4 regions of the Streptomyces sp. NBC_01334 genome follow, and region 2 is predicted to be linked to each of the others. Evidence: riboswitches for the same ligand, from Rfam matches in the RefSeq annotation. Region 2 holds a riboswitch; each other region holds the start of a gene.
What was found. Region 2 has a riboswitch for cobalamin ahead of metE (5-methyltetrahydropteroyltriglutamate--homocysteine S-methyltransferase). Riboswitches for the same ligand answer to the same signal wherever they lie in the genome.
Positions count from the first base shown of each region.

Region 1: it holds a riboswitch for cobalamin, as region 2 does, so the genes downstream of both, OG736_RS39435 (CbtB domain-containing protein) here and metE (5-methyltetrahydropteroyltriglutamate--homocysteine S-methyltransferase) in region 2, are expected to answer to the same signal.
Region 3: it holds a riboswitch for cobalamin, as region 2 does, so the genes downstream of both, OG736_RS07685 (energy-coupling factor ABC transporter permease) here and metE (5-methyltetrahydropteroyltriglutamate--homocysteine S-methyltransferase) in region 2, are expected to answer to the same signal.
Region 4: it holds a riboswitch for cobalamin, as region 2 does, so the genes downstream of both, OG736_RS11300 (cobalamin biosynthesis protein) here and metE (5-methyltetrahydropteroyltriglutamate--homocysteine S-methyltransferase) in region 2, are expected to answer to the same signal.

Region 1 covers NZ_CP130718.1:8,844,136-8,851,917, reverse strand. Annotated here, with positions in the region: gene msrA (peptide-methionine (S)-S-oxide reductase MsrA) at 1-438, opposite strand, end outside; gene OG736_RS39450 (FAD-dependent oxidoreductase) at 737-1,825, opposite strand; gene OG736_RS39445 (MFS transporter) at 1,999-3,237, opposite strand; gene OG736_RS39440 (CbtA family protein) at 3,383-4,144, opposite strand; gene OG736_RS39435 (CbtB domain-containing protein) at 4,170-4,391, opposite strand; cobalamin riboswitch at 4,427-4,579, opposite strand; gene OG736_RS39430 (enoyl-CoA hydratase/isomerase family protein) at 4,650-5,726, opposite strand; gene OG736_RS39425 (hypothetical protein) at 6,290-7,459, shown strand; gene OG736_RS39420 (2Fe-2S iron-sulfur cluster-binding protein) at 7,618-7,782, shown strand, end outside.
Region 2 covers NZ_CP130718.1:8,591,002-8,598,783, forward strand. Annotated here, with positions in the region: gene OG736_RS38310 (glycoside hydrolase family 9 protein) at 1-907, opposite strand, end outside; gene OG736_RS38315 (hypothetical protein) at 904-1,032, opposite strand; gene OG736_RS38320 (universal stress protein) at 1,117-1,683, opposite strand; gene folP (dihydropteroate synthase) at 1,800-2,651, opposite strand; gene metF (methylenetetrahydrofolate reductase [NAD(P)H]) at 2,644-3,555, opposite strand; gene metE (5-methyltetrahydropteroyltriglutamate--homocysteine S-methyltransferase) at 3,717-6,035, opposite strand; cobalamin riboswitch at 6,201-6,432, opposite strand; gene OG736_RS38340 (hypothetical protein) at 6,741-7,010, shown strand; gene OG736_RS38345 (nuclear transport factor 2 family protein) at 7,044-7,523, opposite strand; gene OG736_RS38350 (STAS domain-containing protein) at 7,579-7,782, opposite strand, start outside.
Region 3 covers NZ_CP130718.1:1,698,269-1,706,050, reverse strand. Annotated here, with positions in the region: gene OG736_RS07715 (carboxymuconolactone decarboxylase family protein) at 1-230, opposite strand, end outside; gene OG736_RS07710 (hypothetical protein) at 583-1,077, shown strand; gene OG736_RS07705 (hypothetical protein) at 1,109-1,468, opposite strand; gene OG736_RS07700 (energy-coupling factor ABC transporter ATP-binding protein) at 1,551-2,411, opposite strand; gene cbiQ (cobalt ECF transporter T component CbiQ) at 2,408-3,169, opposite strand; gene OG736_RS47250 (energy-coupling factor ABC transporter substrate-binding protein) at 3,176-3,670, opposite strand; gene OG736_RS07685 (energy-coupling factor ABC transporter permease) at 3,667-4,380, opposite strand; cobalamin riboswitch at 4,411-4,594, opposite strand; gene OG736_RS07680 (SpoIIE family protein phosphatase) at 4,807-6,939, shown strand; gene OG736_RS07675 (cation:proton antiporter) at 7,371-7,782, shown strand, end outside.
Region 4 covers NZ_CP130718.1:2,480,720-2,488,501, reverse strand. Annotated here, with positions in the region: gene cobN (cobaltochelatase subunit CobN) at 1-2,615, opposite strand, end outside; gene OG736_RS11305 (cobyric acid synthase) at 2,612-4,144, opposite strand; gene OG736_RS11300 (cobalamin biosynthesis protein) at 4,141-5,130, opposite strand; cobalamin riboswitch at 5,232-5,371, opposite strand; gene OG736_RS11295 (CU044_2847 family protein) at 5,576-5,938, shown strand; gene OG736_RS11290 (nSTAND1 domain-containing NTPase) at 5,922-7,782, shown strand, end outside.

The DNA.
Region 1 (7,782 bases), 250 kb from region 2:
CAGGTAGTCCTGGTGCTCGGGCTCGGCCTCCCAGAAGGGGCCCACCGGCTCGACCTCGGTGACGGCCTTGCCCGGCCACAGCCCGGAGGCGTCCACGTCCGCGATGGTGTCCTCGGCGACCCGCTTCTGCTCGTCGTCCACGTAGTAGATCGCCGAGCGGTAGCTGAGGCCGATGTCGTTGCCCTGGCGGTTCTTGGTGCTCGGGTCGTGGATCTGGAAGAAGAACTCCAGGAGCGTGCGGTAGTCCGTCTTCTCGGGGTCGAAAAGGATCTCGATGGCCTCCGCGTGGGTGCCGTGGTTGCGGTACGTCGCGTTCGGCACGTCACCCCCGGTGTATCCGACCCGGGTCGCCGTCACGCCCGGGAGCCTGCGGATCAAGTCCTGCATCCCCCAGAAGCATCCGCCCGCAAGCACGGCCCTCTGCGTCTGCGCTGCCATCTCAGCACCTTCCGTATCTCTCGTCTCGGCCACTTGAGCTGCTCGCTCGCACACCGTCGACGTACCAGCCCTCGTGGATACAACAGCACGTGAGAGGCCCGAACAATTCCGTGCCCGCAGAGTCGACCAGCACGCCGTCATCGAATCGAGGTATACATCGAATCGATGCGAGTCGTGACCGGGTAGACTCGGGTGGACGCGGCCGGGTGCTGGTCACCGTCCCCGGCTGCCCCTGGCTCGAGATCCTGGGCCAGCTGGGGCGGCGCGACCGGCACCGACCGCACCGCTCCCCTGACATCTATGCCGCGCGTCCCAGACGGAAGCGGGGATGCGGCTCGGCGCGGCCGGTGGCCAGGTCGGCCGCCATCGCGCCGATGAGCGGGGCGAACTTCGCGCCGTGTCCTGAGCACGGGGACACGACGACGAAGGGGCCGTGGCGGTCCAGGACGAAGTCCTCGTCCGGGGTGGTGGTGTAGAGGCAGGTCGCCTCGGCGACCGGGTCGGGCTCGAGGCCCGGGAGGCGGTCGCGTACGAAGCCGCTCACCCGCGTCCGCGACGACGGGTCGACGACCCCGCTGCGGGTGCGGGCGGTGGCCGGGGTGCCGCGGTCGTGCTCGGCGACCTTGACCGCAGGGAGCGGACCCCCGTCGCTTCCGGACGGCAGGCCGTAGAGGTGCAGCGCGCCGTCCCAGATCAGGGTCGGCCACCTGACGGACGGGTCCCGCTGCCGGAAGTGGAAGACCTGCTGCTGGGTCACCGCCAACGGCGGCAGAGTGAAGGGCAGTTCGAGCTCGGGCAGCCAGGCGCCGGCCGCGATCACCACCGTGTCGGCGACGATCTCGCGGCCGTCGTCGGTGTGCAGACGCACCTTCTCGCTCCCCCGGACGTCGATGCCGGTGACGCGGGTGCCGATGACCGCCCGCGCCCCGTGCTCGATCGCCCGCCGTACGCAGGTCCCGACGGTCTCGTCGGCGTCGACCACACCCGCGTCCGGCTGGTGGAGCACCGGCCCGGTGATGCGGATGTACGGCCAGCGTTCGGCGGCGGCTTCCGGGCCGAGGAGTTCGTGGGGCACTCCGGCCGCGCCAAGGAGGTCGGCGAGCGCCCTGGGGTCGTGGTTCTCGCCCATGTCGAGCCCACCGGTCGTGCGCAGCAAGGAGGTCGAACCGTCGTCCTCCAGCTCCCGCCACTGCTCGTGGGCCTGTCCGGTCAGCCGTACGTAGAAGGGGTCGGCGTACACCCGCCGGAAGATCCGTGAGCTGCCGTGCGAACTTCCGTGCCGGTGGCCGATGTCGTACGCCTCGATGAGCGTGACCTCGTGGCCTCGGCGGGCCAGTTGCCAGGCGGTGGCCGCGCCCATGAGTCCGGCGCCGACGACGGCGATCACAGTCCCTCCCCGGGGATCCGGTCGGTGCCCGCGAGCGGAACGCGGGCCATGACAGCAGACTCGATCGTACGGGCGACCAGGTCCTCGGGTTCCAGGTGGAGGGGGGTGGGCCCGCGGTGGGCCTTGCCGCAGGCGGACGGCGGACTGTGCACCGGAGGTCGGCCGCGAGACCCTCAGCCCGCGGACGCCCGGTCCTGGGGGAGCCTGGGGTCGGTGGTGTCGCTCGGCCACCGGTCCGCTCGACGGGCGGCGACGATCATCACGGCGAGTCCGCTCAGGACGACGGCGGCGCCGACGTAGAGCGGTGCGGTGTAGCCGAGGCCGGCGCTGATGGCGAAGCCGCCGAGCCAGGCGCCCAGGGCGTTGCCGACGTTGGAGGCGGACACGTTGGCGGCGGCGGCGAGCGGCACCCCGTGGGCGTGGTCGGTGACCCGGGTGATCATGCCGGGAACGCTCGCGAAGCCGAACAGCCCCGTGAGGAAGACCAGGACCACCGACGCGACGGGGTCGGCGGCCAGCAGCCCGAACGCGGTGAGCGTGACGGTGAGACCGGCCAGGGAAGCGATCAGGGTGAGGTCGCGATCGCGGTCGGCGGCCCGTCCCCCGACGATGTTGCCGATCACGAGGCCGCTGCCGTACACGACGAGCAGCCAGGCGACATCCGTGCTGGAGAAGCCGGTGACCCGGGTGAAGGTGTAGGCGAGGTAGCTGAACGCGCCGAACATCCCGCCGTAGCCGAGCGCGGTGGCGGCCAGGGTCAGCCAGACCTGCGCCGAACGGAAGGCGTGCAGCTGGGTACGCAGCCCGTCCGGCCGGCCGGTGGCCTTGCCGGAGGCGTCGGAGGAACGCGGCCGGTCCACCTCGCCGGCCCAGCCCGGTACGCACACGGCGATGGCGACCGCGGCGACGACACCTATGGCGGTGATCGCCCAGAACGTGGCGCGCCAGCCCCAGCGTTCGCCGACCAGGGCGCCGAACGGCACGCCCAGCACGTTCGCGACCGTCAACCCGGCGAACATCACCGCCACCGCCCGTGACGCGCGCTCGGGGGCGACCATGCGCCGTGCGACGAGCGAGCCGATGCCGAAGAACGAGCCGTGGCACAGCGCCGCCACCACGCGGCCGAGCATCATCAGCGAGTAGTTCGGTGCGACGGCGGACAGCAGGTTGCCGACGACGAACAACGCCACCAACCCGGTGAGAACCGCCTTGCGGGGCAGCCCGGCGGTGGCGGCGGTCACCACGATCGCGCCGACCGCGACCGTCAGGGCGTAGCCGGAGATCAGCCATCCCGCCGCGGCCTCGGACACCGCAAGGCTGCGGCTCACTTGCGGAAGCAACCCGGCGATCACGAACTCGGTCAGACCGATCCCGAATCCACCGAGAGCGAGCGCGACGAGCCCGGCGGGCATCTGCCGTGTACGGACGGCCGGTCGGATGTTCATGCCACCATCTTCGCGCGGCGCTACGGCCGCTGACCCGGCGTCGGCTCGCGAACGCGAGAGGGCCCCCGGACGGTTCCGTGGGCCCTCTCGTCGGATCGTCGTGCCGGTCAGGTCAGTGTGGGGCGGCCACCGGCGTGCCCGCGGTCACCGTGGCGGGCTTGGGGTGCAGCAGTCGTTCGGCCAGTTCGCCGAAGACGAGGCCGAAGCCCGCCCAGAGCGTGACCTGCATGGCGAGGGCGGACAGGCGGAACCGCCACAGCAGTGCGGCCGGGAAGTCGCTCGGCACCTCGTTGACGGCGGGCAGGAACTCGTAGGCCAGCCCGATGACGAGCGCGAAGCCGAGGACGGCTGCGACGGTGGCGTTCCAGGTGCCCAGCCTCGGTGCGAGCCGCTTGCCCAGGATCACCGCGGCGACCGCGAGCAGCACGCTGAGCACCATCATCAGGAAGTACAGGGTGGTCCGCTTGCCGATGGTGTCGGGGTCGCCGACCGCGGGCGGGTTCGCCGGGTACTTCAGGAACGGCACGACGTACACGGCGAGCAGGGCGGTCCCCGACAGCAGAAGTGCCGTGGCCCGGGGGCTGAAACGGCCGACGCGGCCGAGGGCGAAGCAGAAGGCGAGGGCGGCGATGCCGCCGAAGGCCACCCCGTAGATCAGCACGCCGGTGGCGAGGCCGGCGGTGGACTGGAGGCTGCGGGAGACGAGTTCGACCTCGTGGTGCTCGTGGCCCGCGGCGTGGGACTCCTCGAAGCCGATCGCGCTGTCGACGTTCGGCTCACCGAGGAAGTAGGCGACGATCAGGGCGAGCACGCCGGCGCCCAGGCCGGCGAGCATGCCCCGCACGAGGAGGCTTCTTACCGTTGCGGAGTTCATGGCTGTGCTGGGGTTCCCCTCGGGATCAGTGGCAGGGGAAACCGAGCAGGTGGCGGGCGTCGTGCACCCACTCGTGAACGTCCTCGCCGGAGACGACGGCTGTCGCGCCCTGCTCCGCGCCGACGAAGTACAGCAGGACCAGCATCAGGACGCCGAAGAAGACCGCCCACGGGGCGATGTCCTTCAGCGGCAACTTGGCGGGTACGACAGGCGTGGTGGTAGTCGGCTGGGCGACATGCTGCGCCATGGCAGGACCTCCTCTGGGAGTTCGCGTCCCATCTCGGTGGTGCACATGACGACGGCCACGGGTCTGACTCGCGATGCGCCCCTTCGGGGTACACCGTCCACAGTGGCGCGACCGTGCCGGGTTCTCACCGGCTTCCGTCTCGCCGTCGTCGATATCAGAGCGACGGTACCGCGTGTCGGGCCCCTGGCCAATACCGCCCCACCTGGCGTGATTCCGCTCTCCACGGCCAGATGGCCCGGATCACCACGTCGGTCCCGCTCAGCGGAGCCTCTCCGCGGTGGTGTCGGGTCGGGCGAGCCCGAGTTCGCGTTCGCCGAGCGGGGCGAAGAAGCGCTCGACGTCGGCCGCGGTGACCTCGGCGAGAGTGGCCGGCGACCAACGCGGGTCCCGGTCCTTGTCGATGACCTGGGCGCGGATGCCCTCGACCAGGTCGGGTGTGGTCAGGGCAGCGCAGGAGACGCGGTACTCCTGTTCCAGCACCCGTTCCAGCGAGCCGAGCCGCCGGGCACGGCGCAGGGCGGCCAGGGTGACCTTGAGCGAGGTGGGCGACCTGGTCAGGAGGGTCTCCGCGGCCTCCTTCGCCGCCGGATCGCCGTGGGCGAACAGCCGTCGGACGATCTCCTCGACGGTGTCCGCCGCGTAGCAGGTGTCGATCCATGCCCGGTGGCCGGCCAACTCGCCTGCCGGCACGGGCCGTACATGACGGTCCAGGGCATCCGGTAGGGGCAGCCCTGCGAGGTCGTCGGCCAACTGCCGGAGGGAAGCGGACGCTACGTAGTGGTCGGCGAGTCCGCACGACACCGCGTCCCCGGCGCCGATCTGCGCACCCGTCAGGGCGAGATGGGTGCCCAGTTCGCCCGGGGCGCGGGCGAGCAGGTGGGTGCCGCCGACGTCCGGCACGAAGCCGATGCCGGTCTCGGGCATCGCGATCCTCGACCGCTCGGTGACGACCCGGACGCTGCCGTGCGCGGAGACGCCGACACCGCCTCCCATCACGATGCCGTCCATCAGGGCGACGTAGGGCTTGGGGTAGCGGGCGATATGGGCGTTGAGGTGGTACTCGTCGTGCCAGAAGGCGGCCGAGGCGGTGCCGTCGTCGTCGCGGGCGTCGTCATGGACGGCGCGGATGTCCCCGCCCGCGCACAGGCCGCGCTCCCCCGCGCCGGAGATGACGACGGTCTCGACGGCCGGGTCGCGCTCCCATGCCGTCAGCGCGCCGTCGATGCGACGCACCATCGCGTGGTTCAGGGCGTTGATGGCCCTCGGTCGGTTGAGCGTGATGTGGGCGGCTCGGCCGGTGGTGTGCAGCAGGACGGGTTCCTCGATGTCGTTCATCCGGATGCCTCCGTCAGGCCGCGGGCCACGATGACGCACATGATCTCGTTGCTTCCTTCCAGGGTGCTGGACGCACAGGTCATGGACGATCTTCTCCATGCCGTGCTCGCTGAGGAAGCCCCTGCCCCGTCCAGCGGGGGAGCCCGGGCGGGCGCCGAGCATCCAGTGTCGGTGGCGCACCGGGCACGCGGACAGGGCTCGCCCCGACGCGGATGGAGAGCGAGCCCTGTCCACCGGCTCCGATTCTCGGGTCCCGGAGGCCGGCGGGCCCATGAGTGCGCGGGCGCCGGCCGTGGTGAACGGCGCACACCCCGTACGAGTGGCGCACACCCCCGCACGGACCGCCGGCCCGCGGGCCGGATCCGCACGCGTGACCTGTGTCGCGCCGGGGAAGGCGCATCCCGGCGGGGCGTCTCCGGGTGCCCGCGCCACCGACCCGCTTGATCGCGCACCCCCCGCGGCGAGCGATACTGGCCTCCGCACGTCGTCGCCACGTCGTCACCGCCCTCACGAATGGACTCACCCACATCTCCGCGACCGTTCCGCCCACGACGCCCTCCACGGTGTGGCAGACCCGTGGCCGTCACACCGGCCCCACCGCTCCGGACGTCCTGCGCAAGCACCTTCAGGCACTCAAGGACGCCGAGACCGTCCAGGACTTCATGGAGCTGCCGGACACCGACACCCCCGAGGGGGAGACGGCCTTCGAAGCCCGGTGGCCGGTCGCGGAGGAGGTGACCGTCCGTGCCCGGCTCAGGCTCGCCGAGTGGTCGGGCCAGGGCCAGGAATGGACGCTGACGGCGGAGGCGGAGCGGCCGTGGGACCAGCGGTGGCCCTCGCCCGCCGGGATGTTCTGGTCCTGGGAGGCGGACACCCCGTGGGGCAACGAGACCGTCACCGGTGAGCGGTTCCTCGCCGCGAACCCGCTCCCGGCGGACGACAAGGAGCTGCGGCGTACGCTGCGGGCCGCCCTGCGGGACACCTGGGCCGTCCACCTCGTCGTGCACGAGGCCATGACACCCGACGAGCTGGGCCGGGGGTCGCTGGTCCCGCTGCTGCCGCCCGGCCTGCACCACCGGGTCGTCGAGCACCGCGCGGCCCCGCACCAGCTGCGCACCGTGAACTGGGCCCTCAAGGAGGCCCGGGTGGAGGTGCCGCGCGGCGGGGCCCTGGTGCTGCCCGGCGCCCCCGCCCCGGCCGACTACGACGCCGCCGAGTACTCGGTGCGCAGCGTGTTCCTGGACGGCACGCATCCCACCGAGCTGCTGGACGCGGTACGGCGCTTCGCGGCGCTGCCCAGGCCGCTGCCGGAGGACGCCGACGCCGCGCTCACCGCACTGCGGGAGGAGTGGCAGCTGCTGACCCCGGAGGAGGAGCTCGCGCGGGAACGCAAGCTCGTGGTGATGTACAAGGAGGCTCTGGCGGCGATGACGGAGTCCCGGGACCTGTACCGGGAGGCCGCCGAGCACGCCCACGAGGCGCTGGCCGCGTACCGGGAGGCGGCGGCCGAGGCCGGGGAGCCGCGGCAGGCGCCGGCCAGGAAGAGCGGCTCGCCGTTCCAGCAGCTGGGCCGGACCCTGGAGCGGTTCAGGGAGACGACCAAGGGCCTGCGTCCGGTGCCGTCCGCCGCACCCGCGGCTCGGGTGGAGTCGCCGGACCAGGACCGCACCGGCGGCACGACCGGCGTCACCGGCCCCACCGGCGGCGACGAACCCGAGGTGACCGACCGGTAGGGGGTCGGCGGGCGGCAGGTCGACAGGCGCCGGCGGGCGGCTTGCAGCCCCCTGTGTCAGCCCGTGCCCGAATTGCCTCGTAACGGGACGTGTCACACGCCCCCGTCTGGATACGCGGTCCCCACGGCACCACGGACCGCCCCGGAAGGGACCAGCACATGGGCAGCGAGCACGGCCCCCGGTCATCGCCCCACCGATCCGACACGACGCTGCGGGTCAACGGCAAGCCCCACACCCTCACCGTCGACCACCGGCGCGTGCTGCTGGACCTGCTGCGGGAGGATCTGGACCTCACCGGGGCGAAGAAGGGCTGCGACCACGGT
Region 2 (7,782 bases):
AGTCCGGGTCACCGGGGGACACGTCGAGTCGGTCGTCGGCCTCCGGCAGCCGCCACACGTCGTGGTCCGTCAGTACGGCGTCGTTGCCCGCGCCGATGCCGACCTGTGCGTAGAGGGTCTCGCTGTCCTCGTCCCACATCCTGTCCAGCCAGGCCAGCCCGTGCGAGGCCTCGGCGGACAGCTCGGTCAGGCCCGCCAAGTCGCGCTGTGCGAGCAGGAGTTCGGCGACGGAGTAGGAGGTGGTGGCGGTGAACTTGAGGAAGTCGCCCGCGTCGAACCAGCCGCCCGAGACGTCGACCCGGTCGCCGGTCGGGGTCAGCTGCTCGTCGAGCAGCTCGTTGCCCTCCTCGTCGTAGTCCGGGTCCGCGTAGACGGTCGCGTCCTGGTCGGCGAGATGCGAAGGGCCGTGCCGCAGGGCGCCGGGAAGCACGTCGGTTCCGTCGCGCTGTGCCTGCAGGAAGCGGACGTTGTCCCGGACGAGCGGGGTCATCAGCTCCTCGGCGTCGGCGACCCGGAAGGCGGGGGAGCGGCCGGCCGCGGTCCCGGTCAGGACGATGCGGTAGGTGCCGGGGGTGTTGAGCGTGGAGAGGTCGACGGTACGCACCGACGGGTACTTGGCGTTCCAGCGGCCGGTGGAGGCACCGAGCCGCCCCGCCGTGACGACGTCGTTCTCGGCGTCGACGACCTTGAAGCGCGCTTCGGAGAGGGCCCCCGAGGGCCCCATGACGTAGGCCTGCTTCGCCTCGCCCGCTATGTAGCCGACCTGGTCGACCCGGATGGCCACCTCGGTCGAGGCGGGCCCGGTGCCGCCGCCGAAGGGCAGGCCGTGCAGGGTCGCGGCGAGGAGCAGGGTGCCAAGTCCCGCGGCGGTGCCGACCAACAGCCGGGGCCTGCGCAGAGTGTTCATGCGCCCGTCTTGAGATCCGCGACGGCCACGGCCCGCGCGAGGGCCGTCGCGAACCCCGCGCCGCACAGCTGAGCAGCGACGACCGCCCCTCGTTCGGGACCGTCCTCCAAGATCGATACGCGCATGGCTCGGAGCTTAGACGGTGGGGGCGCCGGGGTCCGCGCCGGTCCCTTCATGGGGGAGGTCCCCACCGACTCCATCGCCTCGCCTCAGGCGTCGGGCGGCACGGTTTCGAACTCCCTCGCCAGGTGCCCGGTGTCCAGTCGCAGCCGCCACGCGTTCCGGCGCTGCGCGGCCGCGAGGGTGGCCTGGAGCGGTGACGGCGGCACCGCCAGGACGGGGCAGCCGGCGTGGGCGAGGCAGTAACGGCTGATCGACGGCCACAGCGCACGATGCAGCAGACCACGCCGCCCGGCGCCGATCACGAGGAGGTCGTCCTCCCGGTCGGCGGTCCCGACCAGCGCCGGACCCGGGGTGCCGCGCGCGATGAGGGGGCGTGTACGCAACCCGTGGCCGTCACCGCCGAACACCTCGCGCAAGGCACCGAGCAGCCGCTCACGCGCCAGCCGCTCCCAGTCCTCGACCAGGACGGCCGCGGCCGTCGACCTGCGGGCGGCGAGCTCCCCGCCCGGCGGCTCCCAGGCCAGCACCGGCCAGAGCTCGGCTCCCCGGCGCCGCGCCTCGTCGGCGGCCCGGACCAGGGCGGTGAGACTCCCCAGCGAGCCGCTCACCCCCACGACGACACGGGGGGCCGAGGACGGGCGGAACTCGGACATCGCTTCCTCCGTTCTGCGGGCGCCGACCGGTCCCTCCGGGCGGCGACCTTCCGCAAAACCTCTTCCACCCCAGCTACCCTGCGAGGCTCCGAACAGCCCGTGCGCCCTTCCCTACGTCACCACCCACCCTCCTTGGCCAGTTCCAGGGCTTCGAAGACCGTGAGCGCGTCGCGGAGGGCGGCGACGTCGTGGGTGCGGATGTAGTCGGCCCCGCTGCGCGCGGCGTACAGCTCCGCCGCCAGGGTGGCCGGGCCGATCTCGGGAAGAGCGCTCCCCGTGAGCGTCCGCAGAAAGGACTTCCGGGACGGGGAGACCAGCACCGGTACGTCGAAGCGCGCTCTCAGCCGCTCCAGGTGGGCCAGGGTTCTCAGCGACGGTTCGGGCCCCCTGCCCAGGAAGTGGCCCAGCCCCGGGTCGATGACCAGCCTGTCGTGACGGACCCCTGCCGCTTCCAGCGCTGCCAGGCGCTCGGCGAAGAACTCCTCGATGCCCTTGCACACTTCCGTGGGATAGGTCCGTACCTCGGTGGCGGGACCGCGACGTTGCACGGAGTGCATGACGACGAGCCGGCAGCCGGATTCCGCGAGCTCCTGGTACCGGGCGGGCTCGGCGAAGCCCTGGATGTCGTTGAGATACAGGGCGCCACGCGCGGCGGCGAACCGCTGCGTCGCGGGCTGAAAGGAGTCGACCGACACCGGAACGCCCTCGGCGACCAGCTGATCGATGACGTCGGCCAGCCGCCCCGTCTCCTCGTCCGCGGACACCCTCCGGGCTCCCGGATGGCTCGCGGCGGGCCCGAGTTCGATGACGTCGGCCCCGTCCGCGCGCAGCCGGCGCGCGTGGGTCACCGCGGCCTGCGCGGTCAGGAATCTGCTCCCGTCCGAGAACGAGTCCGGGGTGATGTTGACGATCCCGACCAGCGAAGGCCGACGGACTCCCACCGGTGAGGGATGAGCGCGCTCATCCATGGAGCTCGAGGTTCTGATAGATCTCGGCCGTCACCGTCGAGAAGTTCATGGTCATGAAATGCAGTCCAGGGGCCTCTTCGGCGAGCAGCCGGCGGCACATCTCGGTGGCGTGGTCGATTCCGAGTGCTCTGACCGCCTTGGGGTCTTCCTGAGCGGCGAGCATGCGCTCGGCCAGCCGGGCGGGGACGGCGGCGGTGGAGAGGGTGGGAATACGTCGCAGTGAGGGGACGGTGGTGATCGGCATGATCTCCGGGATGATCGGCGTCTCGCAGCCCGCCGCTGTCACACGGTCGCGGAAGCGCAGATAGTCCTCGACGTCGAAGAACATCTGGGTGACCGCATAGTCCGCGCCGGCCCGGCACTTGGCGACGAAATGGCGGATGTCGCTGTCCCGGTCGGCGGAACGCGGGTGCATCTCCGGAAATGCGGCGACGCCGACGCAGAAGTTTCCCGACTCCCTGATCAGACTGACCAGTTCGGCCGCGTACCGGACACCCCGCGGATGTCTGGGCCAGGGGCCGAGCGGGTCGCCGGGCGGGTCTCCGCGCAGAGCGAGAATGTTGCGCACGCCCTGGTCGGCGTAGTGGCCGAGAATGTTGCGCAGTTCGGCGACGCTGTGGCCGACCGCGGTGAGGTGGGCGACGGGGGTGAGCGTGGTCTCCTGGGCGATCCGCCCGGTGACGTTGACCGTCCGGCCCCGCGTCGAGCCGCCGGCACCGTACGTCACGGAGACGAAAGTGGGCGACAGGGCCTCCAGGCGGCGGATCGCGGTCCAGAGTCCGGCCTCTGCCGCCGCGCTGCGGGGCGGCATGAATTCGAACGAGTAGGAGCGGCCACCCCGTGCGAGCAGGTCGCGAATGGATACTGCGCTGTCTGTTCTTGTGCTGGGGATGCCGAGTGCCATGTGAACAAGCCTTCCGATCCTCGCAGTTCGTGGGCTGCCGCCCCGCTGATGCTGTCTCCGACGCCGACGCCGACGCCGACGCCGACGCCGGGGCTCGGGCTCGGGCCGGGGGAGGACGGCGAGTGCTTCCTCCCCCGGCCCGCTCGGCCTGCCCTCAGGCCTCAGGACCCGGAGAGTTCCTCACGCACGGCACGGGCGGCGGCGACCAGGTTCTCCAGCGAGGCCCGGGTCTCGGGCCAGCTGCGGGTCTTCAGGCCGCAGTCGGGGTTGACCCAGAGACGCTCGGCGGGAATGGCCCTGAGACCGGTACGGAGCAGCTCGGCGGCCTCCTCGGTGCTCGGGACGCGGGGGGAGTGGATGTCGTAGACACCCGGCCCGGCCTCGCGCGGGTAGCCGTGCGCGGCGAGTTCGCGGGCCACCTGCATGTGGGAGCGGGCGGCTTCGAGGCTGATGACGTCGGCGTCGAGGTCGTCGATGGCCTGGACGATGTCGCCGAACTCGGCGTAGCACATGTGGGTGTGGATCTGCGTGTCCGGACGCACTCCGCCGGTGCTGAGCCGGAACGCCTCGGTGGCCCAGGCGAGGTAGGCCGGGCGGTCGACGGTCCGCAGCGGCAGGGTCTCGCGCAGCGCGGGTTCGTCCACCTGGATCACCGAAGTCCCGCCCGACTCCAGGTCGTCGACCTCGTCGCGCAGGGCGAGGGCGACCTGGCGGGCGGTGTCGCCGAGGGGCTGGTCGTCGCGGACGAAGGACCAGGCCAGCATGGTGACGGGACCGGTGAGCATGCCCTTGACCGGGCGGTCGGTGAGGGAGCGGGCGTACGTCGTCCAGCGCACGGTCATCGGTTCGGGGCGGGAGATGTCGCCGGCCAGGATCGGCGGGCGGACGTAACGGGTGCCGTAGGACTGCACCCAGCCGTGCTCCGTGGCCAGGTACCCGGTGAGCTGCTCGGCGAAGTACTGCACCATGTCGTTGCGTTCGGGCTCGCCGTGCACGAGGACGTCCAGGCCGGCCTTCTCCTGGAAGGAGACGACGTCCTGGATCTCGGCCCTGATGCGCTCCTCGTAGCCGGTGGTGTCGATCCGGCCGGTGCGCAGGTCGGCGCGGGCGGTGCGCAGTTCGCCGGTCTGCGGGAAGGATCCGATGGTGGTGGTCGGCAGGAGGGGCAGGCGGAGGTGGGCGCGCTGGGCCGCGGCCCGCTCCGCGTACGGCTGGGAGCGGCGGGTGTCGGTGTCCCTGACGGCGGCGGCGCGGGCGCGCACGGCCGGGTCGTGGGTGAGGGGGGAGTTGGCCCGGCCGGTCAGGTCGGCCCGGTTCGCGGCCAGTTCGCCGGTGATCGCGTCGGTGCCGAGGGCCAGGCCCCTGGCGAGGGTGACGACTTCGGCGGTCTTCTGGCGGGCGAAGGCCAGCCAGCGCCGGATCTGTGGCTCGATGTCCCGCTCCAGAGCCGTGTCGAGGGGCACGTGGAGCAGGGAGCACGAGGCGGCCACGTCGACCCGTTCGGCCAGCCCGAGCAGGGTGCCGAGGGTGGCGAGGGACTGCTCCAGATCGTTGATCCAGACGTTGCGGCCGTTGACGACACCGGCGATCAGCCGCTTGCCGGGCAGGCCGCCCACGGCCGCCAGGGCGTCGAGGTTGGCGGCTGCGGCGTCGGTGAAGTCGAGCGCGAGCCCGTCGACGGGGGCCTTGGCCAGGACCGGCAGGGCGTCGCCGAGCCGGTCGAAGTAGGAGGCGACCAGGAGCTTGGGCCGGTCGGTCAAGGCGCCGAGAGCGCGGTAGGCGCGGGCGGCGGCGCCCAGTTCGGCCGGGGTGCGGTCCTGGACGAGGGCGGGCTCGTCCAGCTGTACCCACTCGGCGCCGGCCGCGCGCAGGTCGGCGAGGACCTCGGCGTACACCGGCAGCAGCCGGTCCAGCAGGGTGAGCGGCTCGAAGTCCGCGGGCACGCCCGGGGCGGGCTTGGCGAGCAGCAGGTAGGTGACCGGGCCGACCATCACCGGGCGGGCGTTCAGCCCGAGGGCGAGGGCCTCCCCGAGCTCGGCGACCTGCTTGGCCGGATCGGCCGTGAAGACGGTGTCCGGTCCCAACTCGGGCACCAGATAGTGGTAGTTGGTGTCGAACCACTTGGTCATCTCGAGCGGCGCGACGTCCTGGGTGCCGCGTGCCATGGCGAAGTAGCCGTCGAGCGGATCGGTGGCGACGGCGTCGCGGTGGCGGCCGGGGATCGCGCCGACCATGACGGTGGTGTCCAGGACGTGGTCGTAGTACGAGAAGTCGCCGGTCGGGACCTCGTCGATGCCGGTGTCGGCGAGCTGCCGCCAGTTGGCGGCGCGCAGTTCGGCCGCGGTGGTCCGGAGGGCGTCGGCGGTGACACGGCCCTTCCAGTAGCCCTCGACGGCCTTCTTCAGTTCCCGGTTCGGGCCTTGACGGGGGTAGCCGTACACGGTGGCCCGTGCTGCCGCGGCTGCGGACTTCGCTGTCACGGAAATCTCCTTCGCGAGACATCTCCCTGGGATCCCGGGACGGGACGCGAGCGCGAAGGGGTGACGAACCGGGCGGACCGATCCCGCGCGGCGCGGCGCGGTCGTTCGCCTGATATGTACGCCGACCCGCCCACGAGGTCACCGGGATTTCCGCGCACGAGTCCTTTCGTGCGCGGGCAACGGGCAGGTCTTCGGACTCACGGGCACGTCTCGTCGTACGGAGTTCGTACGAGACACCTACTGGCCGTCGCTTCCCAGACCCTGTTCGTGGGTCCAGTGCGTATGACGGCGGTCGTTCCCGCTCACCGCTGCGGGGCAGTCCCGGATTTCCACCGGGTTCCCTCTTGCGACGCATCCCGCCTGGCGGACGGGGCGAACCAGCTGCGCCCGCCAGCCTACGGGGCGGTCCTCCGGTGCGGCGGATCACTCAGCCATTCGGATGGTGAGGTGGAACACGCGTTCGGCATGCTTGGAATGTGCCGAGGGCGGGAAACGGCCCACTCGCGTCTCTCGCCCGTGTCCTCGAGACCTTCGCCATCGGACTCGGCTGCGAGATCCGCCGCGCCCGCCGGCTCGTCCGACGGGCTCGCCCTCGCCCTCGCCAACGCCTCCGTCCCGCTACCGTTGGCTTCCGTTCTGCAAGCCCGGCTCGGGGTGGCTGCGCCACCTCCGCCCCCACCCCCACCCCACGCAGCGAGGATGACCATGTCCAAGGACCGTCCCTGGAACCGCAGTCCCGAATCGGAGCCCGCCGGGCAGCCCGAACCGGCGGACATCCTCCCGCCGTTGGCCGGGCTCGAGATCCACGGCATGAACGACGAGCGGGTCAGGGCCCACTGCCTGAATCAGGCCCGATACTGGCTCGCCTCGTACGAGCACCTGCGCCGCCGCAATGACGACCACCTGGAGACCGCCACCAGGTACGCCGTCATCGCTGACGCCTTCCGGCCCGGATCCACGCCCATGGAGCAGTAGCCGCGAGCCCCCGGGGCCGATCGCGGCGGTGCGTCACGCATCCGGCGTCGGCCGGATCTCCGGGGCGAGCTCGGGCGGCCGACCCGTGGTCCACATCGCCCGGACGGACATGCGGCTGATGCGCCAGCCCCCGCGCTCGCGCCGCAGTTCGGCCTCCCAGTAGCCGCCCACCGTGAAGAGAGGGTCGGCGTCCTCACCGCGCTTCCGAAGCGTGGCGTCGTGGTGAACGTGCGTCATCAACGCGTTCCAGGACACCGTGGCCCTCCCCGTGGCCGGTTCGACGTCGACCAGGACGTCCGAGGCGATGTGCTGGGTGCGGGCGTACCTCTCGAGTGCCTCCCTGGTGTGTGCCATCGCCTCGACGCCGTCGGCCGCGCCGATCGGGGTCACCGTCCGGACGTCGTCGGTGACGTAGTCACGGGCCCAGTCGCCCTCGAACCTCCGCTCGTCCAGAGCTCGGAAGAAGCGGCTGATGAGCATGCTGATCTCGGTGTGATCCGGCTGTGTGGTCATAGCGGGAGCGTCGGCCCTCAACCGCGCTTGAGGTCAAGATCGGAGGACGTCGGCCTCAGGGGTTCAGGGCCCGCTCGGTGGTGGGGTGACAGGAGAGGAGGGCGTCGACGCCGACCAGTCGCAGGACCTGCAGGACGGGCTCCTGCGCGGCGGCGATGCGCAACCAGCCCTGCGCGCCGCTCACCTGCCGGTGGGCGGCGAGGAAGACGTTGATGCCGCTGGAGTCCATGAAGGTCACGCCGCTGAGGTCCGCCACGAT
Region 3 (7,782 bases), 6.9 Mb from region 2:
GCGAGGACACCCAGCCGCCTGGTGTCCTCGCCCGCGCGCAGAGCGGCCCTGGTGTGCACGTCGAGGCAGAACGCGCAGCCGTTGAGCTGCGAGACGCGCAGATTGATCAGTTCCACGACGGTGCGCTCCAGGCCGGCGTCGGAGGCGGTCGCCCGCACGGCCTCGGACGTCTGGACCAGCGCGTGGTAGGCCTTGGGGCTCTGCTTGTCTATGAAGATCCGTCGAGTCATAGTTGAATATCAAACCATTCAGGCGTGGGAACCGCAGGACCGAGGGGTGCCCACGGTGAGCAGGGCCGAGGCGCCCACCCCGCGAGACGTCCCGCCGGGCGGCCCCCGGCGACGACCGTACGACGGACTCCGCGGCGGCATGCGCGCGGCCTCGTCGAAGCGGTGGCCGCAGCGTCCCCCGGCACGGCGGACTGGATGCGGGCCGTGCCGGCCCTCGCGCGCTATCGGACGGACACCAGCCGGTACGGCGACGCCCTCAAGCTGTGCCGGGATATCCGACGGCACATCTCCGACGGGACGGACCTACTCCACCGCTTTCGTGCATCTGCGTATCTCGGAACCACTCGTTTCCATGGCCTTGTTCGACGATGCCCAGGAACACCTCAACGAGGCTCGACGCGGATTCGACAACTGTAGGAACAGGGCCAGCGGGGACCAGCAGGCACAGTTGGGCAGCGCGACCCTCGCGGCCGCGCGCGGGGACATCGCCAAGGCGCGCGGGCTGATCGAGACGGTGCTCGAGGAAGCCCGGGCGAAGAACTGCTGGCGCGGCGAACTGCTCGCTCTCGGATTCCTGCTCGCGCTCGAGTCGCGGGCCCTGCGGGTCGGCCGGGTTCTTCAGCATTCCTGGCAGATTCTGCGCACCCTCCGACGAGGTGAACTCGCGCGCAACGGCACCATTCTCGTGCTCACCCGCATTCCGCTGCTGCTGCCGGTCGCCGTGCGTCGTATGTCCCGTCCCCGGGTGCGGCTGCGCCGCCTGCGTCGGTCACGGGATCCGCGGCCGCGGCTCGATCACTGCCCGTGTCCCCTGCACGACCGAAGCGCCGTCGCGCGGAGCGGGTGAACGCGGTCGAAGGCCGTTTCCCGCCCGGGTCCTACCCATCGGCAGGGGCGAGGCCGAAGACGCGGGTCACGCAGGTGTCGAGGAGGGCTCCGAACTGCCGGGTGGAGGTCAGGGCCGGGGTGGGGAACACGCCCGCGTCGTCGATGCTCGCGACGTAGTCGATGTCGGCCCACCCGCCGCGGTGGAGGACGACGAGCAGTTCGGCCTCGTGCGGGCCGCGGACATGGATGCCGATCGAGTCGGGATCCGTCACCTCGGCCCTGTCGGTCTCGAGCCGCTGTGGCCAGGGGGCTGCCGCGTCGCGCCAGGTCACAGGACCGACCGTCAGACCATGGGCCCGCCATGCGGTCCGGCGGTCCGTGACTGCGGCAACGGCTTCGTCGAGATCCATGATCCGCTCCATGCCGGCGATCATCGTCCATCCGGTTCCCGTGCGTCGGCTGTCGGCGGCAGGCGGACACCGTCGCGGGGTGTCAGCCTTCGGCGGGGATAGTGGGAGCGGGCGTCGCGGCCAGCGCGGCCAGCTCCTCCGCGGTGCGCGGGCCGGTCGAGGAGTCGGTCAACAGGCCCTGGACGCGCAGGAGCCGGGCGGCGGCGACGCCCCAGGGCAGCCGTAGGCCCGCCTGTTGGAGGAGGTCCGTGCGGGCGAGCGTCGTGGCGGCGGGTCCGGTGCGCGCGCCGGACGGGGTGAGCAGGGTCGCGTCGTCGGCCCAGCGCAGGGCCAGGTCGACGTCGTGGGTGGCCATGACCACGGTCGTGCCGGACTCGCGCAGTCGGCCGAGGATCGCGAGCAGCCGTTCCTGGCCGTCGGGGTCGAGCCCGGCGGTCGGTTCGTCGAGGATCAGCACCCGGGGCCGCATCGCGACGGCGCCGGCGATCGCGGTGCGCTTGCGCTGGCCGTAGGAGAGCAGATGGGTGGGCCGGTCGGCCAGGGCGGTGATGTCCAGGGCCGCGAGCGCCTCCTCGATCCGGGCCCTCACCTCGGTGTCGGGCAGGCCGAGGTTCAGCGGTCCGAACGACACGTCCTGGGCGACGGACGCGGCGAACAGCTGGTCGTCCGGGTCCTGGACCACCAGCTGCACGGTCGTACGCAGCCGGGTCAGGCCCTTGCGGTCGTACGTCACCGGGCGCCCCTCGACCCACAACTCGCCCTCGCCCGGCCGCAGTCCACCGCTCAGCAGTCGCATCAGCGTGGTCTTGCCGCTGCCGTTGCGGCCCAGCAGGGCGAGCGCGCGCCCCGCGTGGACCTCGAAGTCCAGGCCGCTGAGCACGGCCGGGCCGTCCTCGTAGGCGAAGGAGGCACCCCGCAGGGCGACCAGTGCGGGCTCGCTCATGACAGCGGCCTTTCCAGTACGGATTGCAGGACGAAGGTGAGGGCGACCAGGGCCGCGAGGAGCGCGACGCCGGCGGCCGTGAAGCGGACGGAGACCCGGGCCTCGGGCACCAGGACGCGCAGGGTGCCGTCGTAGCCGCGCCCGGCCAGCCCGTCCTGGAGGCGCGCAGCCCGGTCGAAGGCACGGACGAACGCGGTGGCGCCGAGCCCGGCCAGCGAACGCCACTCCGCGGCCCGGGTGGTGTGCCCGAGCCGGGCCGCCTGCGCTTCCCGGATCCGGCGCAGGGAGTCGAGCAGCAGGAAGCTCATGCGGTAGGTCACCAGGGCGACATCCACGACGGGCGCGGGCACCCCGGCCCTGACCAGGCGGGGCAGCAGGTCGGACATCGGGGTGGTGAACGCGAGGAGGAGGACACCGAGGGAGGCCGCCGAGGTACGCAGCAGCAGCTCCCCGGCGCGCACCGGACCGCCGTCGGCCAGGTCCACGAACCGGTCCGGGCCGCCGACCTGCACGAGCAGGGTGAGCGCCCCGGTCACGCAGAAGCCCAGCGGTACCCGGTAGGCGCGCCACAGCCTCCGGCCCGGCACCCCCGCGGGCCCCAGCAGGATGACGAGCGCCGTCACCAGGACCAGGGCCGCGCCGGGCCAGGGCGGCAGGGAGATGGCGAGCACGGTGAGACCCAGTCCCAGCACGGCCTTGTCCACGGGATGGCGGTGGCGCCAGCGACTGCTGTGCGCCGCCGCGTCGATCGGCAGCACGCGGGCTCAGGTCCGATCGGGGGCGGACGCTTCGGAGACGCTCCCGGAGGGGTGGGATCTCGCGGTGGTCTCGGCGACCTCCGTGGCCTCGGTGTTCTCGGTCTTCCTGGTGTTCTCGGCGCTCTGCGAGGTCGTCGCTGTCGTCGAGGCCTGCGCCGTCGTCGAGGTCGTCGAGGTCGTGGTGTCCCGGTCTGCCAGGGCCCGGAGTTCGCCCTGCCGCCGTCCCCGGTGCAGGCCGAAGTAGTAGGCGAGGACCCCCGCGCCGAGGGCCGCCTGGAGGGCGAACAGCGCCGACTCGATCTCGCCGGACGGCGGCTCGTACAGGGGCGAGAACCAGGGTTCGTAGTCCGGCTGGATCTCGGTGATCGCCGTCTCCGCCTCCGCGTCGGCGCCCGTGAACGGCTCCTCCTTGTGGTCGCCGAGCCCGAGGGCCAGCGGCAGGACGGCCAGCGCGGCCACCACGAACAGCAGCAGGGCGTTGATCTTCGCGTTACGGCTCACCGGGCCACCGCCTCGGTCCCGGCCTCGGCGCCCGCCTTGGTCCGGCCGCCGGTCACGAGCACGCCCAGCCTTGTCAGTTCACCCTTGCTGGACTGGGTCAGCAGCCGCATCACGAACACCGTGAGGAGCCCCTCGCTGACCGCGAGCGGGATCTGGGTGACGGCGAAGATGGAGCCGAACTTGCCGAGCGCGCCCGGGAATCCGCTGCTCGGGTCCGGGAAGGCGAGCGCCAGCTGCACGCTGGTGACGCAGTAGGTGGACAGGTCGGCCACGAACGCGCCGAAGAACACCGTGACCATCAGCGGCACGTCGAACCGCCGCAGCAGCCGGTAGACCGCGTAACCGGCCCAGGGCCCGACGACGGCCATCGAGAAGACGTTGGCGCCGAGCGTCGTCAGGCCGCCGTGGGCGAGCAACAGGGCCTGGAAGAGCAGGGTGATGGTGCCCAGCACCGCCATGATCGGCGGTCGGAACAGGATGGCGCCGAGCCCCGTGCCGGTGGGGTGTGAGCAACTCCCGGTCACCGAAGGCAGTTTCAGCGCGGACAGGACGAAGGTGAAGGCTCCGGAGGCGCCGAGGAGCAGGGTGCTCTCGGGGTGCTCCTTGACCTCACGGGTGAGTGACCGTACTCCGTGGACGACGAATGGCGCGGATGCGACGCCCCAGGCGATCGCGTGCGCCGGAGGCAGAAAACCCTCGGCTATGTGCATGGCTGAGCAGACCCTCTCCAGCACCTCGTGGATGGTTGACGTGCCTTGGCCGGTCTCCTGGCTCACGGGTACCACCGCCCGTGCTCCGCCTTCCCGGGTCCCGAGGACCCAGTGGCTGCCCGCAAGGGCCGGAGCCGGACTTCCCGATCACAGTGGCGAGGGCCGCACCGGCATCACACCGGATTTCCCGTTCACCAAGGCGTGGTGACAGTAGTGCCCACACAGAGGCGCTGACAAGCGGCGATGCGGGGCGCGAAGACGGCGGACGACGGCTCACCCCGGCGCACGGCCGCCGTCCGCGGACCCGACGAAATGCCGGGTCCGCACGGTCGGCGTAGGGTCCGCCCTAGGGGTGTCGGCCCTCGGCGCCCCGAGGCCTGCGCGTCGTTCAGCGAGCGCCCCCTGCGCTGCGGGGAAGGTGAGAGTGTGCCGGATGCTGCCGCTGCCGGGTCGGGTGGGGGCCGCGGTCCGGAGTCGCTGGACAAGGTCCTGGCCGAGGCCGCGCGGGAGACCGGCGCCTCCGTGACCGCCGTGTACCTGCCGGCGGCCGGCGAACCGGTGCTGCGGCTCGCCGTGCTGGGCGGGCTCCCCTGGGAGATCTCCATGCCCTGGGCGCGAGTGGCGCTGACGGCCGCGTCCCCGGTGTCCGACGCCGTGCGGGAACGACGCCTGGTGTGGATCGGCGGCGCGGAGGAGATGGCGCGCCGCTATCCGCGTCTGTCGCTCGTCGTGCCGTACCGCTTCTCGCTGGCCGCCGCCCCGATCACCACCGGCGACGAGGTCTGGGGCGGGTTGGTGCTCCAGTGGCCCGCCTCGCACCCGGCCCAGCTGAGCGTGCGCGAACGGGAGGCCATGACCGGCCTCTGCCTCCGGCTGGGCCGGTTCCTGCGACGGGCCGCCGCCGACGGACACCCCGTGCGGGTCGGCGGGGTGCCACGGGTGCTGCCGCCGCTCCGGGCCCGGCCGGTCGCAACGGCCCAGGCGCGGTCCGCCGTCGACTTCGCCGAGCGTTTCCCCGGCGGCTGCTGCTCGCTGGACGTGGACGGCCGCATCACCTTCGCCACCACCACGGCCGCCCGGCTGCTCGGCTCCGCCGTCCCCGACCTGCTCGGCACCAAGCCCTGGGAGGCGCTGCCCTGGCTCGACGACCCGATCGCCGAGGACAGCTACCGGGCGGCCCTGATCAGCCGCGAACCGACCTCCTTCACCGCCATGCGGCCGCCGGACCGGTGGCTGTCCTTCCGGCTGCACCCGGACGCCTCCGGCATCAGCGTGTACATCGCCCCCACCCACTCGGCGCACGCCCACGCCCCGCTCACCGACCCGCCGCGGCCGCATCCGGCGGCCGCCACCGCGCCCGGCCGGGCCGCCACCCTCTACCACCTGATGCACCTGGCCGCCACGCTCACCGAGGCCGTCGGGGTCCGGGACGTGGTCGACCAGGTCGCCGAACAGCTTCCGTCCGCCTTCGGCGCCGGGGCCCTCGCCCTGATGACGGCGGAGGACGGCCGGCTGCGGATCATCGGCTACCGCGGCTACTCCGCCGACCTCATGCAGCGTTTCGACGCCGTTCCGCTCACCTCCGACACCCCCGCCGTGCACACCCTGACCACGGGCGTCCCCGGCTTCTTCGCCACCTTCGCCGACCTCAGGCGCGCGTATCCCCCCGCGGTCGTCCAGGACGGCATGGCCGCCTGGGCCTTCCTGCCGCTGATCACCTCCGGACGTCCCGTCGGCTCCCTGGTGCTCGCCTACGACCGGCCCCACCCCTTCCTTCCGGAGGAGCGGGCCGTCCTCACCTCCACCGCCGGGCTGATCGCGCAGGCGCTGGACCGGGCTCGTCTCTACGACACCCAGCACCAGCTCGTCCACAACCTCCAGGCCGTTCTGCTGCCCCACACCCTGCCCCGGGTCCCCGGCCTGGACGTGGCGGCCCGCTACCTCCCCGCCACCCGCGGCATGGACATCGGCGGCGACTTCTACGACCTCATCCGCCTCGACACCACCACGGCCGCCGCCACCATCGGCGACGTCCAGGGGCACAACGTCAACGCGGCGGCGCTCATGGGACAGGTCCGCACCGCCGTCCACGCCAACGCCGGCGCGCCCCCCGACGAGGTCCTCGCCCGCACCAACCGTCTGCTCACCGACCTCGACCCCGGCCTGTTCACCAGCTGCCTCTACGTCCACCTCGACCTGACCGCGCACCGCGCGTGCCTGGCCAGCGCCGGCCACCCGCCCCCGCTGCTGCGCCACCCCGACGGCCGCATCGAGGTCCTCCAGGTGCCGCCCGGGCTCCTGCTGGGCATCGAGCCGGACGCCCCGTACGAGTCCGTCGAGATCCCGCTGCCTCCCGGTTCGGTGCTGGCCCTCTACACCGACGGCATGGTCGAAGCCCCGGGCATCGACATCGACGACGCCGTGAACGCCCTCGCCCGCGAACTCGGCCGCACCGGGCCCGGCACCATGAACGTCCTCGCCGACGCCCTCGTCCGGCACGCCCGCCGCTCGACCCCGCGCAGCGACGACATTGCTCTCCTCCTCATTAACCCCATCTGACCTGTATTTCTATGATTTTCACCTTTTGGTGTGCGCTAGGATCCTTTACCAAGTGCTTACACTCCGCTGAGCGCCGGTCCGCCCGGCCGTGGAGCAACGGGCCGGCGGTCGCCGCCGACGTGATGGGGGGCGTGACATGGGTCGAGTCGTCCACGTGCGCGTCGACAACGCCGCTCGCGACGGCGTTCCCGATACCGGCGCTGCCGCCCTGAGCCACCACCCCGTGCGCTGACGCCTTCTTCGCCCCGCGCGGTGGAGACAGGCGGACCCACGGTCGGTACCGCCTCACCCGCGACGCGGCCCGCCGCTCACGGCGGCAACCCACGCCCTTCTCCGGCTCCCTGACGAAGCGACGAGCCACTTCGGGACACCCGCACGCCCGTACGGCACAGACGCCACCACCGACTTCGACCGACGGAGGTCAGACGCCCGTGCACGACACCACCGCCCTGCTCATCGAACTCGGGGCGATCATCCTCGTCCTGGGCCTGCTGGGACGCCTCGCCGGACGCGTGGGCTTCTCACCCATACCCCTCTACCTGCTGGCCGGGCTCGCCTTCGGCCACGGCGGCGTCCTGCCCCTGGAGGCCAGCGAGGAGTTCGTCGCCACCGGCGCCGAGATCGGCGTCATCCTCCTGCTTCTCCTGCTCGGTCTGGAGTACAGCGCCTCCGAACTCGTCACCAGCCTGAAGACCCAATACCCCTCAGGCGCGCTCGACTTCGCGCTCAACGCCGCCCCCGGCGCCGCGACGGCCCTGCTGCTCGGCTGGGGCCCGGTCGCCGCCGTCGCCCTCGCCGGAGTCACCTGGATCTCCTCCTCCGGCGTCATCGCCAAGGTCCTCG
Region 4 (7,782 bases), 6.1 Mb from region 2:
CCCCAGACCGTCAGGCCGACGGACTTCGGGTAGTCGCCCGTGTCCTGGAGGTACCGCTGCACGAGGGAGTCCGCGAGAGACTGCCCGACCTCCCAACTCAGCCTGGAGGGAATGGCCTTGGGGTCGACCGAGTAGAAGTTCCGGCCGGTCGGCAGGACGTTGACCAGCCCCCGCGTCGGAGAGCCCGACGGGCCGGCCGGGACGTAACCGCCGTCCAGCGCCTTGAGGATGTGCCCGACCTCGTCGGTGGTCCGCTCCAGCCGCGGTACGACCTCCGTGCACGCGAACTCCAGCACCGCGACGGCGTCCGGGAGTTCGGTGCCCAGGACCTCTCGGACCAGCGCCCGGCTTCCGGCGACCGCCCACCCGCGCTCCTCCGCGCCCTCCGCGATCCGCCGGCACAGCTGCTCCAGCAGGTCGATGGCGTCGGCGCCGGTACGGGCGGGGCCCTCGACGAGATCCGTCAGCTCGACCGGGACCTTCACCGGCGCACCCGGCTCGGCGAGCAACTCCTTCTCGACCAGCCCGAAATGGGCGGCCAGCGCGGCCCGCAGTCCCGGCAGCGCGTTCGCCTGACCGCCCCACACCTGCGAGGCGCGCAGCACGGCCAGCACGAGGTTCACCCGCGCCTCGCCGACCGGCCCGCCGCCGAGGATGTGCAGCCCGTCCCTGATCTGCACGTCCTTGATCTCGCACAGATAACCGTCGATGTGCATGACGAACTCGTCGAACGCGTCGTCGTCCGGCTGGTCGTCGACGTGCAGGTCGTGGTGCAGCTCGGCCGCCTTCACCAGCGTCCAGATCTGCGCGCGCACGGCCGGCGCCTTCGTCGGGTCCAGGTCGGAGACGAGCGCGTACTCGTCGAGGAGCTGCTCCAGCTTGGCCAGGTCGCCGTACGTGTCGGCGCGTGCCATCGGCGGCACGAGATGGTCGACGACGGTGGCGTGCCCGCGCCGCTTGGCCTGGGTGCCCTCGCCGGGGTCGTTGACGATGAACGGGTAGACGAGCGGCAGATCACCGAGGACGGCGTCCGGCGCACAGCCCCCGCTCAGCCCGAGGCCCTTGCCCGGCAGCCACTCCATCGTGCCGTGCTTGCCCATGTGCACGACGGCGTCGGCGCCGAAGCTGTTCTCCAGCCACCGGTAGGCCGCCATGTAGTGGTGCGACGGCGGCATGTCGGGGTCGTGGTAGATCGCGATCGGGTTCTCGCCGAAGCCGCGCGGCGGCTGGATCATCACGACGACGTTCCCGAACTGCAGGGAGGCCAGCACGATGTCGTCCCCGTCGACGTACAGCGAACCCGGCGGCTCGCCCCACGCCTCCAGCATGCCGTCCCGCAGGTGCGGGTCGAGCTTGTCGAACCAGGCCCGGTAGTCGGCCAGCGGGACCCGGGCGGGCGCGGCGGCCAGCTGCTCCTCGGTGAGCCATTCGACGTCGTGGCCACCGGCGTTGATGAGCCGGTGGATCAGCTCGTCGCCGTTGTCCGGATGCCCCTGGACCCCGTACCCGGCGTCCCGCAGAGCGTCCAGGACCCGGATGGCCGAGGCGGGGGTGTCGAGGCCGACCGCGTTGCCGACCCGCGAGTGCTTGGTCGGATAGGCGGTGAAGACGAGCGCGAGCTTCTTCTCGCTGTTCGGCTTGTACCGCAACCGGGCGTGCCGTACGGCGATCCCGGCGACACGTCCGGCCCGCTCGGGGTCGGCGATGTACACCGGCACGTCGTCCGGGCCCTGCTCCTTGAAGGAGAAGGGGACCGTGATGATCCGCCCGTCGAACTCCGGGATGGCGACCTGCATCGCCGCGTCCATGGGGGAGAGAGCGGCGTCGGACTCGTCCCAGGCGCTCTTCGACGAGGTGAGGCACAGTCCTTGCAGCACGGGGACGTCGAGCTCGGCGAGCGCGCCGATGTCCCAGGCCTCCTCGTCCCCGCCCGCCGAGGCCTGCGAGGCGTGCGCGCCGCCGGCGGCGAGAACCGTGGCGACGAGGGTGTCGGTCCGCCCGAGGATCTCGTACAGCCCCGGGTCCGCCCCGCGCAGCGAACCGCAGTACACGGGCAGGGCGTTGGCGCCGCGTGCCTCGACGGCGTCGCACAGCGTGTCCACGAAGGCGGTGTTGCCGCTCAGTTCGTGCGCCCGGTAGAAGAGCACCCCGATGGTCGGCCGGCCCTCGACGAAGGCACGCTCGCCATGGACGCCGTACTCGGGCATCTTCTGCGGCTCGACGAAACCCTCACCGGTCAGCAGCACGGTGTCGGAGAGGAACCGGGCCAGCTCGGTCAGGTTGGCCGGCCCGCCCTCGACGAGATACCGCAGCGCCTCCGCCACCACACCGGCGGGCACCGACGACTCGGCCATCAGCTCCGCGTCGGGCACGGTCTCGCCGCCCAGCAGCACGGTCGGCACGCCGGACGCCTTGAGCGCGGCGAGCCCGTCCTCCCAGGCCCGCTTGCCGCCGAGCAGCCGGACGACGGCGATGTCGGCGCCGTCGAGGAGCGCGGGGAGTTCCCCGGCGACATCGACCCGGGTCGGGTTTCCGATCCGGTACGAGGCGCCGGAAGCGGCCCGGGCCGCCAGCAGATCCGTGTCGGCGGTCGACAACAACAACACTGTGCTCATGCGGGCGCTCCCGGTGGAATGAAAGGCAGTCCTTGCGGCGCGCCCGACTCGATGAGCCGCCAGAGCGCGTCGGTGTCCGCGTGCTGTTCGATCAGGTCGCCGAGCCGGTCGAGCTGTTCCTCGCGCAGCCCGGCGAACGAGGTGTCTGCGGCGGGCACGAAACGACGGCCCGCGGCGGCCGCCACCTCGCGCAGGAAGGCCCGCCGGAATCCGTCCGACTCCAGCGAGCCGTGCCAGTGCGTGCCCCAGGTCTGTCCGACCCGGCAGCCGTCCAGACTGTGGCCCCGACCGTCGGAGATGAACGCCTCGCCCCCCTGGACGTCGGCGACCCCGTGATGGATCTCGTACCCCTCGACCCGCTCGCCGAGGGCTTCCCCCACCGGCCGGGTGAGGGTCTTCTCGCGGGCGAACCGCACCCGGACCGGGAGGACTCCGAGGCCCTCCACCTGTCCGAGCCGGCTCTCGACCTCGTCCTCGATGTGCTCGCCGAGGAGCTGGAAGCCACCGCAGATGCCGAGGACGGGCCGCTGCTCGGCGACCCTGCGCAGAACAGCCTCGGCCAACCCCCGCTCACGGAGCCACTCCAGGGCGCGCACGGTTCCCCGGGTCCCCGGGATCACCACCAGGTCGGCGTCGGCCAGTTCCTCGGGCCGGTCCACGAACCGCACGACGACGCCGGGTTCGGCGGCGAGCGCGTCCACGTCCGTGAAGTTGGACATGAGCGGGACGGCGCAGACGGCGACCCGCAGCACGTCCTCGCCGACGGGCGGGGCGGTGTTCGACTCCCGCACGGTCCCGCGCAGCGAGACCCTCAGCCCGTCCTCCTCGTCGATCCCGAGCCCGTGCCGGAACGGCAGCACGCCGTACGTCCGCCGCCCGGTGAGCCCGTGCAGCATGTCCAGGCCCGGCTCCAGCAGGGAGACGTCCCCCCGGAACTTGTTGACCAGGAACCCGGCGACCAGCTCCTGGTCCTCGGGCGAGAGCAGGGCGACGGTGCCGAAGAAGGAGGCGAAGACGCCCCCGCGGTCGATGTCGCCGACGACGAGCACGGGCAGCCGCGCGCCCCGCGCGATCCCCATGTTCACGATGTCGGTCCGCCGCAGATTGATCTCGGCCGGACTGCCCGCACCCTCACAGATCACCGCGTCATACGTGCCCCGCAACTCGGCGAGGCAGTCGAGAACGGTTCCGAGGAGTTTCTGCTGACGCCCCCCGTGGTATCCCCGGGCACTCATCTCGCCCACCGGCTTGCCGAGCAGCACGACCTGACTGCTCTGCTCACCGCCCGGCTTGAGCAGCACGGGGTTCATCAGCGCGGTCGGCTCCACCCGGCAGGCCTGGGCCTGCATGGCCTGGGCCCGCCCGATCTCGGCGCCCTCCGTCGTCACGAACGAGTTGAGGGACATGTTCTGCGCCTTGAAGGGTGCGACCTTCACCCCCTGCCGCACCAGCCACCGGCAGATCCCGGCCGTGACGACGCTCTTGCCGGCGTCGGAGGTGGTGCCGGCGACGAGGAGACCCCCGCTCATGTCGTACGCCCCTTCAGCTGGTCGATGTGGTTGCGCCGGTTGCCCGCGACGATGCCCGTGGCGACGACGCGCGCGGCGACGGTGACGCCGAGCGCGAGCAGACCGACGCGGCGGGAGAGCCGCGCGGCACGTTCGATGTCCCGGGCGACGACGGGCCGCCCGGCGGCGCCGTTCAGCACGGGCCGGTGCTCGACCCGCCCGGCGTACGACAGGGTCCCGCCCAGCCGCACCCCGAGGGCGCCCGCGAACGACGCTTCCACGGGACCGGCGTTGGGGCTCGGATGACGGCGGGCGTCGGCCCGCCAGGCCCGCACGGCGCCCCGCGGATCGTCCCCCGCGACGGCGGCGAGCACGGCGGTCAGCCGGGCTCCCGGCCATCCGGCGACGTCATCGAGACGGGCGGCGGCCCAGCCGTAGCGCAGATACCTAGGCGACCGGTGACCGACCATGGCGTCCAGGGTGTTGACGGCCCGGAACCCGACCAGGCCCGGCACCCCGCCCACGGCCCCCCACACCAGCGCCCCGACGACGGCGTCGGAGGTGTTCTCGGCGACGGACTCCACGACCGCCCGGGCGATCCCGTCGGCGTCGAGCGCCTGCGGATCCCGCCCGCACAGGTGCGGCAGCCGCTCCCGGGCGGCCTCGACGTCCCCCGCCTCGAGCGACCGGCCGACGGCCCGGGCCTCCCGGACCAGCGAACTGCCCCCCACCACGGCCCAGGTGGCGGCGGAGACGAGAGCGACGGTGGCGGCGGGGGAGCGGCGTACGGCCCGCTCGGCGACTGCTCCCAGGGCCACGGCCCCGCCGGCGCACACGACGGCGTGCAGGGCACCGCTTCCCCGGTGGTCCCGCCACAGCAGCCGCTCGACGGCACCGGCGGCCCGCCCGAACGCGGCGACGGGATGCCCTCGGCGGGGATCGCCGAGCAGCAGGTCGCCCAGAAGGCCGGTGGCGGCGCCGTACGCGTAGAGGCGATCGGCACGCATCGGCTCAGCCGGCCGTGGGGTCGGGCAGCGACCTGGTGGCGTACCTCAACGGCCGAGCGAGCATGGCGATATGTCCTCACTCAGGGTGTCCACGCCCTGGTTCGACGAGACCGGCGGCGAGAGTTCCTGGCTCCCGGGGGTTTCTACCCCGGTCACAGTGGCGGGACCGCGCCGGATTCACACCGGCTTCCTCTTCTGCTGCCGTACATGGCTCGGGCAGTCCACCACGGCCCGCAAGAGCCGTCAACTTGCCTTTGACCTGCGAGGCTCGAGTGTGCAGAACCCCACACCGTTATCATGCCGACCGGCCCGCCGGGACCCGCTCGCCAGAAGGCCCCTCGCACGGATGGTCCTCGCCGGGACGGCTTGCGGACGCGGAACATCAACGCCTGCAATGTCCCCCTACGCCCCCTGTGGGGGGCAACGGCCGCGGGAGGGGCGCCTGATGGCGTACGTGGGGGAAATGGTGCTCGACGACGGTCAGATCGTCTTGATGGAGGTGGTCGGGGACGGCCCGGCCGGGGTCCAGCGCGTGTCGCGCGGCGGCACGGTCGCCGGAGCGGCGGAGACCCTCCAGCAGGCGCTCACCCGGGTGCGCCCCGCACTGGGCGCGGTCCTGGAGGGCACCCGGGCACTGCCCAGCCCACCGGACGCCGTCACCGTCGAGTTCGGCATCACGCTCAGTGCCGAGGCGGGGGTCGTGGTCGCGCGTGGCTCGACCGAGGCCCACTTCACCGTGAACATGCACTGGGCGCGGCGGGACGGGTCGGGCGACTCCGGGCGGCGTGCCGGTGACAGCCGGGCCTGACGGTGAGCTCGTCCGCGCCATCGCTCGCTTCTGGAGCGCGGACGGCCGGGTCACCGGCAGCGGCTTCCTCGTCGCGGAGCGGACCCTGTGCACTTGCGCGCATGTTGTGGCGAGCGCGCTGGGGACGCGGGACACCGAGCCCGCGCCTCCCGTCGCACCGGTGAGCGTCGACTTCCCGCTGCTTGCTCCGCCTTCCCCGCGCCTGTCCGCGACGGTCGCGCACTGGCGACCCGTCACCCATGACGGCAGCGGTGACATCGCGCTGCTCACTTTGGAGGAAACGGTCGCCGGCACCGCTCCGGTGCGCTTCGCCGGGGACGCCGCCGTCTGGGACCACGCCTTCGGTGTCCTGGGCTTCCCCTCACACACCGACGACCACGGCGTCTGGGTGGACGGCCGCCTCCGCGCCCCCGTGGGCAAGGGCTGGACGTCGATGGAGGCCCGTCCGACGGGCGGCGGTCCCCCTGTCGGCCGCGGATTCAGTGGGGGACCGGTATGGGACACCGAACAGGGCGGGGTGGTCGGCATGACCGTCGCCGCGGAGACCGGCACCGGCGCCACCACGGCCTACCTCATCCCCGCCGCGCTGCTCCTGGGCCTGGACCCGTCGCTGCGCCCGTCCCCCTTCCGGGGCCTGCGCCCGTTCCGGGAGCAGGACGCCGCGGTCTTCTTCGCGCGCCGGGCGGACAGCGAACGCCTCGCCGAGGCCGTGCGCGCCCACGCCTTCGTGCCGGTGGCCGGGGCGTCGGGAGTCGGCAAGTCCTCGCTGGTCCGAGCCGGCGCCCTGCCGTTGCTGCGGGCGTCCGGACACACCGTCACGGACTTCGCCGGCCAACCGGACGCCGACCCGGTACGGACGCTGATGGAGACACTGAGCGGCCAGTTCCCGCCGGTGCGGGCGCTGGCCCGGGACCTGTGCGCCGGCACGGACCGGATCCGCCGCACCGAGACGGCCGTACTGCTGGGCGCGCGCATCCTGGACGACTCCGGCCCCGAGGGTCACCTCATCCTTCTCGACCAGTTCGAGGAGACGGTGGGCGCGCGTCCCGCGGACGCTGGCGCCCTGATGGACGTCCTTCTTCCCATGACCCGAGCGGTCCATCCGTCCGGCCGCCGCCTGAGTGTCCTGGCCACCCTGCGTTCGGCCTCCCTGGAGGAACTCGTCGTCCACGGTCACGCGGAGGACCTCAGTGGCGCCCTCCAAATGATCGCGCCGATGACCCCGGCACAACTGGACGAGGTGGTGCGCCGCCCCGTGGACGCCGTGCCCGGGGTGGAGTTCGAGACCGGCCTGGCCGAACGGATCACCGCAGACGCGGGCACCGGATCCGGGGCGCTGCCGCTCGTGGAGTTCGCCCTCTCGCAACTATGGGACCGGCAGGAGCGAGGCCGCCTCACGCATGCTGCGTACCGGGCGATGGGCGGTGTCGCCGGGGCGCTTTCTCGCTACGCCGACGACCAGCTCTCCCGGGCCGGCAAGGCCCCGGGCGGACCGGACGAGGAGACCGCCCGCCGCCTCTTCGAACGCCTAGTCCGCCCCACCAAGGGTCTGGAGTACGCCCGCGTCGCCCGCGCCTTCGACCAGCTCCCGGCCGAACTGCGCTCTGCTGCGCAGACGTTGGCCGGGACCCGGCTCCTCGTCATCGCCCGGGACAGCTCGGGGAGGGAGACGGTGGCGCTGGCCCACGAGGCGCTGGTGTGCCGGTGGCCGACGCTGCGGTCATGGCTGGAGGAGTCGCGAGAGTTCCTGACCTGGCACGAGCGGCTGCGAGGACGGCTGCGGGAGTGGGAGGAGGGGGAACGGCACGTCGACTTTCTGCTGCGCGACAAGGAACTGGCCGCGG